Regions from separate parts of the Cobetia sp. 29-18-1 genome, predicted to be linked through region 2. Evidence: predicted binding sites of a transcription regulator. Region 2 holds the regulator's gene; the other holds the start of a gene.

Region 1 (5,286 bases), on a different contig from region 2:
CTGGTGATCGAAGTCGGCGTAGTGCTGGGTGCTGGCCCAGATCATGTACAGGTAGGCAGAGGCATCGACGTTGTCGATGCGACCCTCGCCGATCCACTGGCGCAGACGTGACTTCTTCATCTCGGCCCACTCGTCGAGCCACACCGTCAGCTCTTCGCCCAGCACCGGCGCGCCCTGCATGATCTCGCTGGCCCACACCTTGGAGCCATAGGGGCGCTGGCGCGAGTGCATCATCTTGGCGCGAATGTAGGTGGAGAGCACCAGCTGCGGGTCGTCGTAGGCCTCGAAGCACAGCGCATCTTCCTTCCACAGCGCCAGCAGGCCATCGAGCACCGCGCGATACAGCGCTTCCTTGGTGCTGAAGTAGTAATGCAGATTGGACTTGGGCAGCTCTACCTCGGCGGCAATATCGACCATGCTGGCGCCGACATAGCCCTTGAGAGCGAAGATCTTTTCGGCGGCGAGCAGGATGCGGCCGACATTATCCTTGCGAATCTGAGACTTGCGAGTGGTCATGCGATCCCCTGACGCGGTGCTGGCAGTGCGATGAGAATATCACAACCGCACTGCCAACATGTCTGAGCCGTCAGGTTTGCCCTGTCATCCGGCAAAGGAGATGGCGACTTATCTACAAGTGCCGTGCAATCCCGCGCCAGCGCGGACCTGCAAGAACCGCGCCCGCGACGTCACTCGAAGACCGCACCATCGATGAAGCCATCCGCCGGCATCGGCACCTGGCCCGCCTCGCCGCTCAGCCACCAGGGCGCCGGATGCGTGCCTTCACTGCGCTCATCCGCCACCGGCACCACCATGCCCAGCTTGCGGGCCGCCGTGCGGTAAAGGTCCGGGCGCACACAGCGTGTCAGCGTCGCCTCGAGATCCTCGTCATTGAAACCCTGCAGATGCCCCCAGCGCTGCATCTGGGCGATGTACCAGCGCGTCTGGGAACGCCACGGGAAGTTGGCCGCATAGCGATGGAAGATGGTCCAGCCGGGATTGTGCTGCTGGAAGTCGTCCACCGACTGCTCGACATCGACATCTTCCAGCCCGCGCGTCACCACGCTCATCGGCACCTCCGGCATGCCCTCGTCGTGCAGCCACTCGGCGGCCTTGGCCCGATTGCCGGGGCGGTCCAGCCAGGCGCAGGCATTGAGCAGCGCGCGAATCAGCGCCTGATGCGCCAGCGGATGCTGCTCCGCCCAGTCCTCGCGCACGCCCAGCACCTTTTCCTGCCCGAAGCGCCAGATATCGTGACTGCCCGCCACCACCTGCCCCATGCCCTGCGCCGCCGCCAGGCTGTTCCAGGGCTCTCCGACACAGAAGCCATCCAGCGCTCCGCTGGCCAGCTGCGCCGCCATCAGCGGTGGTGCCACGGCGCGCATCTCGACGTCGCGGTCCGGATTGATGCCGCCCGCCGCCAGCCAGTAGCGCAACAGATAACGGTGCGAGGAGAACGGGTGCACGCTGGCCAGCTTGAGCAGTGGCTCACCGCGCTGCTTGCGCTCGCGCATATGCGCCGCCAGCGCCTTCGCGACCTGCAACGGACTGGAGAGGTCGTGGCCGTCCTCGTCGAGGGTGGCCATCAGCGCGCGCGACAGCGTGATGGAGTTGCCGCCCAGATTGAGCGTCATGGCACTGATCACCGGCGTGGCGCGGCCATCCAGGCCCAGGGTGGAGGTCAGCGGCATCAGCGCCAACATCTGCGCGCCCTGCAACACGCCGGTCTGCAGGTCATCACGCAACGCCGCCCACGAGGGTTGCCACTTGAGTGTCACCGCCAGCCCCTCCTCGCGGAAAAGCCCCAACTGCTCAGCGACCACGAAGGGCGCGGCATCATTGAGTGGCATCAGGCCCAGCGTCAGCTGATGGCCATTCAGGGGTACATCTGTGGGCATCACGCACACCTCTTGAACGATCGAGAGAGAAGGACAGTACGGCGACCGGCTCAGCGCCGACGCGCGGCCTTGAGCAGCTCATCGGCCAGCTCATGCAGGGCCAGGCGCCGGTTCATGGCGGTCTTGCGCAGGTATTGATAGGCGGCATCTTCACTGAGCCCGCGCGTCTCCATCACCACGGCCTTGGCGCGATCGACGCTGCGCCGCTGCACCAATGTGGTCTGGGTACGGTTGAGCTCCCCCTTGAGCGCACGGTGCGCCTCGAAGCTGGTGATGGCGACCTCGACCATGCTGCGCACCATCGCTGGCATGACGTGGTCCACCACATAGGCCGAGACACCGGCGCCGGCCGCCTCACGCACGAGGTCCGGGGCATCTTCACTGGCCAGCATGATCATCGGCTTGGGATAGCGTCGCCCCAGCTGGCCGAGATGCTCCAGGGTGTCGCGGCTGGGCAGGTCGGCGTCGATGATCACCGCATCGGGCTGATGCTGCTCGACCAGCGCGTGCAGGTCCTCGTGCTCGTCAACGCGCAGCGCCACCTCGAAGCCGGCGCTCAATAGCGCCTGCTCCAGCGCGGCGGAGCGCTCACTGCGGACATCGACGATCAGCACGGTCACGGGCATGTCAGGTTTCCTTGGGTCGGGCATGAGACTTGCCGTACACCCAAGCAGGATTCGTGCCGCAATCTGGTGCAACCCTGCGGCCAAAGGCCTTCAGAGCGGCCGAGCCGAAAGCGTCGCTGCACTGCAATGAGGCACGCGCCTTGCCGACCCTCCCAGCGCCAGTCGCGTGCGCCAGACTGGTACCTCGCGCCTTGCTGACGCACCCCCAGCGCGCATCGAGCGCGCACCCAGCCCGAGACATCACCTGCACGTGCCAATCTATTGCCCTCGCCAAGCCATTGATCTTCTGGCACTTGTCCCGCCTACACCCCCGCAACTGGCGCGCTACTTGCTTTGTTCCTGTCACTTGCTGCACAGACGCTCTGCTGCCGGCAACCATGGCATCACCGACTGCTGCCATCGCTATCCATGACGTGGACCAGGCTCTTCGGAGTACGAGTGCGTCGAACCAGGCCCCTCAATGACGAGGCGCCCTTGCTGTCGTTCATTCACAGCCGTTCGACCACTCGCCGAGCACACCTGACTTCGTGCCCGGCACCGACGCTGAATCAGGAGCCCACTCATGGATATCCGCAACAAGGCCAGCCGCATCCGGCTGTTCAGCTTCAACACCCCGCAAATGCGCGCCTTCCACATGTCGTGGTTCGCCTTCCACGTCTGCTTCTTCGGCTGGTTCGGCATCGCGCCGCTGATGGCCGTGGTGCGTGACGACCTCGGCCTGACCAAGACCCAGATCGGCAACACCATCATCGCCTCCGTCGCCATCACGGTGATCGTGCGCCTCGCCATCGGCGTGCTGTGTGATCGCATCGGGCCACGCAAGGCCTACACCTGGCTGCTGTGCCTCGGCTCGCTGCCGGTGATGTGCATCGGCTTCGCCGACAGCTTCGAATCCTTCTTCCTGGCCCGTCTGGCCATCGGTGCCATCGGTGCCTCCTTCGTCATCACCCAGTACCACACTTCCGTGATGTTCGGCCCCAACGTGGTCGGCACCGCCAACGCCACCACCGCGGGCTGGGGCAATCTGGGCGGTGGCACCACCCAGATGCTGATGCCGCTGGTGATGGCCGGCCTGCTGATGCTGGGCGTCGAGCAGACCCTGGGCTGGCGTCTGGCGATGGTCGTGCCGGGCATCGTGCTGTTCCTGACCGGTATCGCCTACTACTTCTTCACCCAGGATGCGCCGGACGGCAATTTCAGCGAGCTGCGTGAGCGTGGTGAGCTGCCCAAGGCCGAGAAGGAATACAGCATGCGCGCCACCTTCGGCGCGGCGGCACGCGACATTCGCGTCTGGGCCCTGTTCCTCGTCTATGGCGCCTGCTTCGGGGTCGAGCTGACCATCAACAACGTCGCCGCCATCTACTTCTTCGATCACTTCGATCTCGATCTTGCCACCGCCGGTCTCATCGCGGGCCTGTTCGGCCTGATGAACCTGTTCGCCCGCACCCTGGGCGGCGTGTTCTCCGACCTGTTCGCCCGCCAGTCCGGCCTCAAGGGCCGCGTGCGCTGGCTGTTCATCGCGCTGCTGTGTGAAGGCGTGGCGCTGGTCGGCTTCGCCCAGATGGAAACCCTCGCGGTGGCCATCGGCATCATGCTGGTCTTCAGCCTCTTCGTGCAGATGGCGGAAGGCGCGACCTTCGGTATCGTGCCCTTCGTCAATCGCAAGGCACTCGGCGCGGTCGCCGGTATCGTCGGCGCGGGCGGCAACGCAGGCGCGGTCGCCGCGGGCTTCCTGTTCCGCAGTGAGGAGCTGACCTACCAGGAAGGCCTGATGTACCTGGGCATGGGCGTGATCGTGATCTCGCTGTTCGCGCTGCTGGTGCGCTTCAGCGCCGCCACCGAAGCCGAGGAAAGCCGCGCCTACGACGCCGCCGTCGCGGACCGCAAGCAGCAGAGCGAGCAACAGCCCGCCTCGGCATAAGCGGATTTCCCTCTCCCCGAGCCAGACACAAGAAGGCCCCGCCTCATGGGAGGCGGGGCCTTCTTGTGTCTGGCGACAGCTCAGGCCAGCGGCGACTCATCGCAGCGCTGGCAGCCGAGCCTCAGCTATCGGTGGCGTTCTCGACGCTATCACCGGCTTCCTCGACGGCGTTGTCCATCTTCTCACCGGCCTTCTCCATCGGGCCTTCGTCCTCGCAACCGGCGAGCGACAGGCCACCGAGACCGAGCATGGCAATCATCAGCGAACTACCCAGAGTCTTGAGCTTCATGATGTCTCTCCTTGAATCATCGGTCGGAATGACGCGACAGCTGCCATCACACGCAGGCAGCCACGTGGTGTTACCCATAACATGGAGCTGGAGCCTTGCCGTTTCAAGGGTCACGCAACGCCGAGTTGCCTGTTGCTGATCAAAACCAACCGCTCAAGGCTGCTCAGATACCCAGCTCAGAGAAGGTTTCGGGAAACTGCACTTCACCGCCCAGCCCCTCCAGATAGTCCGGCAGCAGCTCGAAGGCGACGAAGGAACCCGGCACGTCGTCATGATGGCAGTAGAGCCCGTAATGACACGCCGGATGAAAGCCCAGATGGGTATAGAAATCCGCATGGCCTGCCGCCACCACGGCCCCCGCCCCCAGCAGCCGGCAGCGCTTGACCGCCGAGATCACCAGCCGCTTGCCGATGCCGTGACGCTGATGCTGGGGCAGCACCGCCAGCGGCGCCAACGCCATCAGTACGCGGTCCGGGTAGCCGGAAAGCTCCACCCGCGACACCATCACATGCCCCAGCAGGCCGCCCTCGCCTTCGCTGAGGTGACGGCCGGTCT
Region 2 (5,286 bases):
AGGCCGGTACCGCCACCTACACCGGCCAGGTGGAAATGCGCCAGGGCAGCATGAAACTCGATGCCAGCCGCGTTGATATCAGCCGCGCCGGCAGCGGCGAGATCTCGCTGGTCAAGGCCACCGGCAAGCGTGCCTACCTGGAACAGCAGCCCGCGCCCGACGAGAAACTGGTCAAGGGCTGGGCCGACACCATCCGCTACCATGCACTGGAGCGCCGCGTGGAGCTGGTCGGCAACGCGCGTCTCGAGAAAGGCGATGACACCTTCGAAGGCGGCTACGTGGAGTACTTCCTCGACAAGCGCCAGGTGAACGCCAACAACAGCAAGACGGCACAGCAGACCGAAGGCGGTCGCGTGCACATGACTCTGACGCCGCGCGGCGCCAATGCCAGCAAGGAAAACTGAGTCATGACTGCTGCTACTCCGCGTACGCTGAGCGCTCGCCATCTGGCCAAGGCCTACAAGGGCCGCAAGGTGGTCAAGGACATCTCGCTGGAGATCCGCCAGGGCGACATCGTCGGCCTGCTGGGCCCCAACGGCGCCGGCAAGACGACCTCGTTCTACATGATCGTCGGGCTGGTGCGCGCCGATGCCGGCAACGTCTCCATCGATGACAAGGACCTCTCCGCTGCCGCCATGCATCAGCGTGCACGCGCCGGCATCGGCTATCTGCCGCAGGAGGCGTCGATCTTCCGCAAGCTGTCGGTGGCCGACAACATCATGGCGATTCTGGAGACCCGCAAGGACCTGGATCGCAATGGCCGCAAGGCACGCCTTGAAGAGTTGCTCGAGGAATTCAGCATCACGCACATCCGCGCCAGTGCCGGCATGAGCCTGTCCGGTGGTGAGCGTCGTCGGGTCGAGATCGCCCGTGCACTGGCCACCGAGCCGGACTTCGTGCTGCTTGATGAGCCCTTCGCCGGCGTCGATCCCATCTCGGTGGGCGAGATCAAGAGCATCGTGCGCCAACTGCGCGATCGTGGCATCGGCGTGCTGATCACCGACCACAACGTGCGCGAGACGCTCGATATCTGTGACACCGCCTATATCGTCGGCGATGGCCAGATCATCGCCCACGGTGATGCGGACTCCATCCTGGCCAACCAGCAGGTGCGCGACGTCTACCTGGGCCACGAGTTCACGCTCTAGGGTCAGGGGATGCGCTGAGTCCTCGCGAGGCGAAAGCTTCGAAAGCCGCTGCGTGATTTTATCGCGTAGCGGCTTTTTCATGTCTGACATCAGACGCATGCATGACGTCCATACCACCTTGGTGGAAACATGGCATGCAAGTTGCTTGAATATTCGCGGCAACCACTTGTCAGTGCCCCGAGTCACGGTATAGCGTAGTAAGCACGTTCCTTTGCCGTGAATTGACTGACTCCATGAAACCCACCCTGCAACTCCGCCTCGGCACCTCGCTGACCATGACGCCGCAGCTCCAGCAAGCGATCCAGCTGCTGCAGCTGTCGACGCTCGACCTGCGTCAGGAGATTCAGCAAGCCCTCGAGTCCAACCCCATGTTGGAGCTCGACGAGGACTACGAGTCGCTGGATGTCGTCGAGACACAGGATTCGAGCGAGATCTCCACTGCCGACTCCTCGAGCGAGATTCCCGAGGAATACCCCCTCGACAGTGACTGGTCGGACCTCTACCAGGACCACGCCGGTAGCCTGACCAGCTCCGGCAGTGGCAGCGGGAGCGAAGAAGGGCCGGACTTCGATCGCAATACCAGCGTCGAGAGCCTGCAGGACCACCTGCGCTGGCAGCTGGCGATGACCGACCTCGATGGCCGTGAACGCCAGATGGCGGAGAGCCTGATCGATGCCGTCGACGGCGCCGGCTATCTGAGCCTGTCTCTCGATGAGCTGGTCGATGGCCTGCGTGGCCAGGGCCTGCCCGGCCTCAAGGCCTCCGAGCTCGAGCAGGTATTGCTGCGTCTGCAGCAGTTCGACCCGACCGGCGTCTTCGCTCGTGATCTGCGCGAATGCCTGCTGCTGCAACTGGCGCTGCTGCCGGATGATCTGCCGCTGCTGGCGCAGGCGCGCCGCCTGGTACGTCAATTCCTCGAGGCACTGGGCAACGATGACCGCAAGCTGCTCAAGCGGCGCCTGAGCCTTGACGATGACGAGCTGGATCACGTCATTCGCCTGGTGCGCGCGCTCGACCCGCGTCCGGCATCCGCCTGGGGCGAGCCCGCCAGCGATTACGTGATCCCTGATCTGCTGGTGCGCCATACCCGCCACGGCTGGCAGGTCGAGCTCAACCCGGAAGCGCTGCCCAAGCTGCGCATCCAGCCGGAATACGCCGCGCTGATCAAGCGTGCCGACAAGTCCGCCGACAACACCTTCCTCAAGGACAACCTGCAGGAAGCGCGCTGGCTGATGAAGAGCCTGTCATCGCGCAATGACACCCTGCTCAAGGTCGGCCGCGAGATCATGGCGCGTCAGATCGACTTCCTCGAGCAAGGCGAGGAAGGCATGAAGCCGCTGATTCTGGCCAACATCGCCGAAGTGGTCGAGATGCACGAATCGACCATCTCGCGGGTCACGACCCAGAAGTACATCCACACCCCGCGCGGCGTCTTCGAGCTCAAGTTCTTCTTCTCGAGCCAGGTCGGTGGCAGCGGCAGTGGCGACGCCCACTCAAGCACCGCCATTCGTGCCCGCATCCGCAAGCTGATCGCGGAAGAGCCGGCCCGCAAGCCTCTCTCCGACTCGCGGCTAGTCGATCTGCTCGCCAGCGATGGCATCGAGGTCGCACGCCGCACCGTGGCCAAGTATCGCGAAGCGATGGGCATCCCCTCCTCCAGCGAGCGCAAGCGTCTGGCCTGACGCGTCATCTGCGGCTGCCATGCCCTGCTTTCACCTCCACAATGGCAGCCGCCGCCAACCTCAAGCCCTGGATTTTCCGCTCATCAGCCTCTGACTTCGCGGACAGCGGTGCGCCTGTCGCGCGCTCTGTCATCCCGTCAACCGCTCGTCAATTACCCGTCATGGCCCATGACGGCGCGCAGGATGACGGCAAAAAACCGCCATTCCGCCAGCGTCATTCACCGTCAATCGCATGTTTTTAAAGTCACTTTTGCGCGTATTGCACCTGGATGACACCCGGACAACCTCCCAAAACGCCGCTTGCTCCACGCAATCGAAGCGCCTGAAAGGCGACGTACATGCAGGGATTGGCGACGAAAACCCGCCTTCTTGCGCGTCTTTCACGCACCACCCACCAGACGTGCCCTTGAAGTCCACTCCGTTACCCCTCACTGAGTTGAAGACAAGCACTGAGCCACGATGCAGCGCAGCGTTGATCTTTGCGCAAAGCTTGGGCATTGTCGGTACAGACGCTCACGACATCTGACGCCACTGGCAAGGGTGCGAAAACATCGCCAGACGGTGGCCGTCAAGCCTGTTGCAGAGCGTCCGATCAGGGTTTGCTCGTAGTCAAAAAGGGTTACAATTGAATGGCAACCCGCTGGATAAAGGAGCGTGTCCATGCAAGTGAATATCACCGGGCATCATGTGGAACTTACCGATCCTCTCCGCGATTACGTCAACGAGAAGCTCGCTCGCCTCGAACGGCATTACGACAACATCACCAATGTTCAGGTGACACTGTCGATCGAGAAGGAGCGCCAGCAGGCTGCCTGCACCTTGCACGCGGCAGGCGCTGACCTCCACGCCCTGGCAGAAGACCCCAACATGTACGCTGCCATCGACGCGCTCGCCGACAAGCTGGATCGCCAGCTGGTCAAACACAAGGAAAAGTCCCAGGCTCGCTCTCAGGGCACCGGGACCCGTTGACCTTCAGCCATGACACTTGATCAGATCCTTCCCCCCGAGCGCACGCTGTACGGTGTCCCCGGGGGGAGCAAGAAGCGGGTGCTTGAATTCTTCAGCACCTTCATCGCACAGAACATTCCCAGCCTGGATAGCCAGGAAGTCTTCTCGCGCCTGATCGGGCGCGAGAGACTGGGGTCGACCGGCATTGGCCACGGTGTGGCCGTGCCCCATGCACGCAGCCCGCATTGCAAGACGCCAATCGCTGCGTTTCTGAAGCTCGGTGAACCCATCGACTTCGATGCCATCGACGGAGAACCCATCGATCTGCTGTTCGTGCTGCTGGTGCCTGAGGAAGCGGATGAGACCCATCTGACGCTGCTCGGGCAGGTCGCGGAATTGCTCAATTCCCCGGCCAATCGCTCGGCCCTGCGCCAGGCAGACAGCCAGCGTGCACTCTTTGAGGCATTGACCCAAGCCATCGCCGAATTACCGGCGCGCTGAATGACAGGCCCGGACATCGTCCGGGCTTTCGTCTTGCTGGCCTCCCATCGGCTGACGTACAGCGCACTGATAGCGGGCAGCCTTCTGCCCCACCCCTGCATTCTTTCGACGTTGACCTCGCCCTTGGAGAGCACTTCATGAAGATCGTGATCATCAGCGGCCGCTCCGGCTCCGGGAAATCCATCGCTCTCCAGGCGCTGGAAGACATTGGCTACTACGCCATCGACAATCTGCCCGGCATGCTGCTGGCGCCACTGGTCGATCAGCTCGAAAAGGACAGCCCGGCGCGCCGGCGCATCGCGGTCTCCATCGATGCCCGCAACCTGCCGGAAGCCTTGACCCGCTTCCCCGAATTGCTCGACAACGTCCGCCAGAGCGGCATGGACGTGCAGGTCGTCTACCTGACCACCGATTCGCGAGTGCTGCTGGAACGCTACTCGGCGACCCGTCGTCGTCACCCTCTGACGCGCGACAACGACCACACCCTGGCCGAGGCCATCGAGATCGAGCAGAAGACGCTCGCTCCCATTCGCCAGAAGGCCGATCTGGTCATCGACTCGACCAACCTGAGCGTGCACGACCTGCGCTCGCGCATCACCGAGCAGGTCGCCCAGCACAGCTCCCGCCACCTGACGCTGACCTTTGAATCCTTCGGCTTCAAGCATGGCGTGCCGACCGACGCCGACATGGTGTTCGATGCCCGCTGCCTGCCCAACCCGTACTGGGACATCAATCTGCGCGGCGATACCGGTCGCGATGACAGCGTGGCCGAATTCCTGCAGCGCTACCCCACCGTCCAGGCGATGCATGACGATATCGCCGGCTGGCTGGAACGCTGGCTGCCCGCCTATCAGGACAGCAACCGCAGCTACCTGACGGTGTCCGTGGGCTGCACCGGCGGCCAGCATCGCAGCGTCTACCTGTGCGAGCAGCTGGCGAGCTACTTTGCCGAGCGTCTGCCTGAGGTGCGCCTGCGTCACCGCGAGCTGGGCATTCATACCGCGCTG

What was found. The regulator sigma-54, encoded in region 2, starts transcription at its own class of promoters, with help from an activator protein. The targets are predictions, from matches to a motif close to TGGCACNNNNNTTGCTNT.
Region 1: QD208_RS01000 (ANTAR domain-containing protein) is a predicted target of sigma-54. The motif match lies at 2,563-2,580, and genes of this name have one in related genera.

What each region holds. Positions count from the first base shown of each region.
Region 1 is NZ_JARWKS010000001.1:226,539-231,824, reverse strand. It holds gene QD208_RS01010 (TetR/AcrR family transcriptional regulator) at 1-516, opposite strand, end outside; gene QD208_RS01005 (CmpA/NrtA family ABC transporter substrate-binding protein) at 687-1,895, opposite strand; gene QD208_RS01000 (ANTAR domain-containing protein) at 1,946-2,521, opposite strand; gene QD208_RS00995 (NarK family nitrate/nitrite MFS transporter) at 3,084-4,442, shown strand; gene QD208_RS00990 (hypothetical protein) at 4,564-4,731, opposite strand; gene QD208_RS00985 (N-acetyltransferase) at 4,895-5,286, opposite strand, start outside.
Region 2 is NZ_JARWKS010000016.1:52,687-57,972, reverse strand. It holds gene lptA (lipopolysaccharide transport periplasmic protein LptA) at 1-404, shown strand, start outside; gene lptB (LPS export ABC transporter ATP-binding protein) at 408-1,148, shown strand; gene QD208_RS12910 (RNA polymerase factor sigma-54) at 1,382-2,830, shown strand; gene raiA (ribosome-associated translation inhibitor RaiA) at 3,491-3,799, shown strand; gene QD208_RS12900 (PTS sugar transporter subunit IIA) at 3,809-4,279, shown strand; gene rapZ (RNase adapter RapZ) at 4,417-5,286, shown strand, end outside.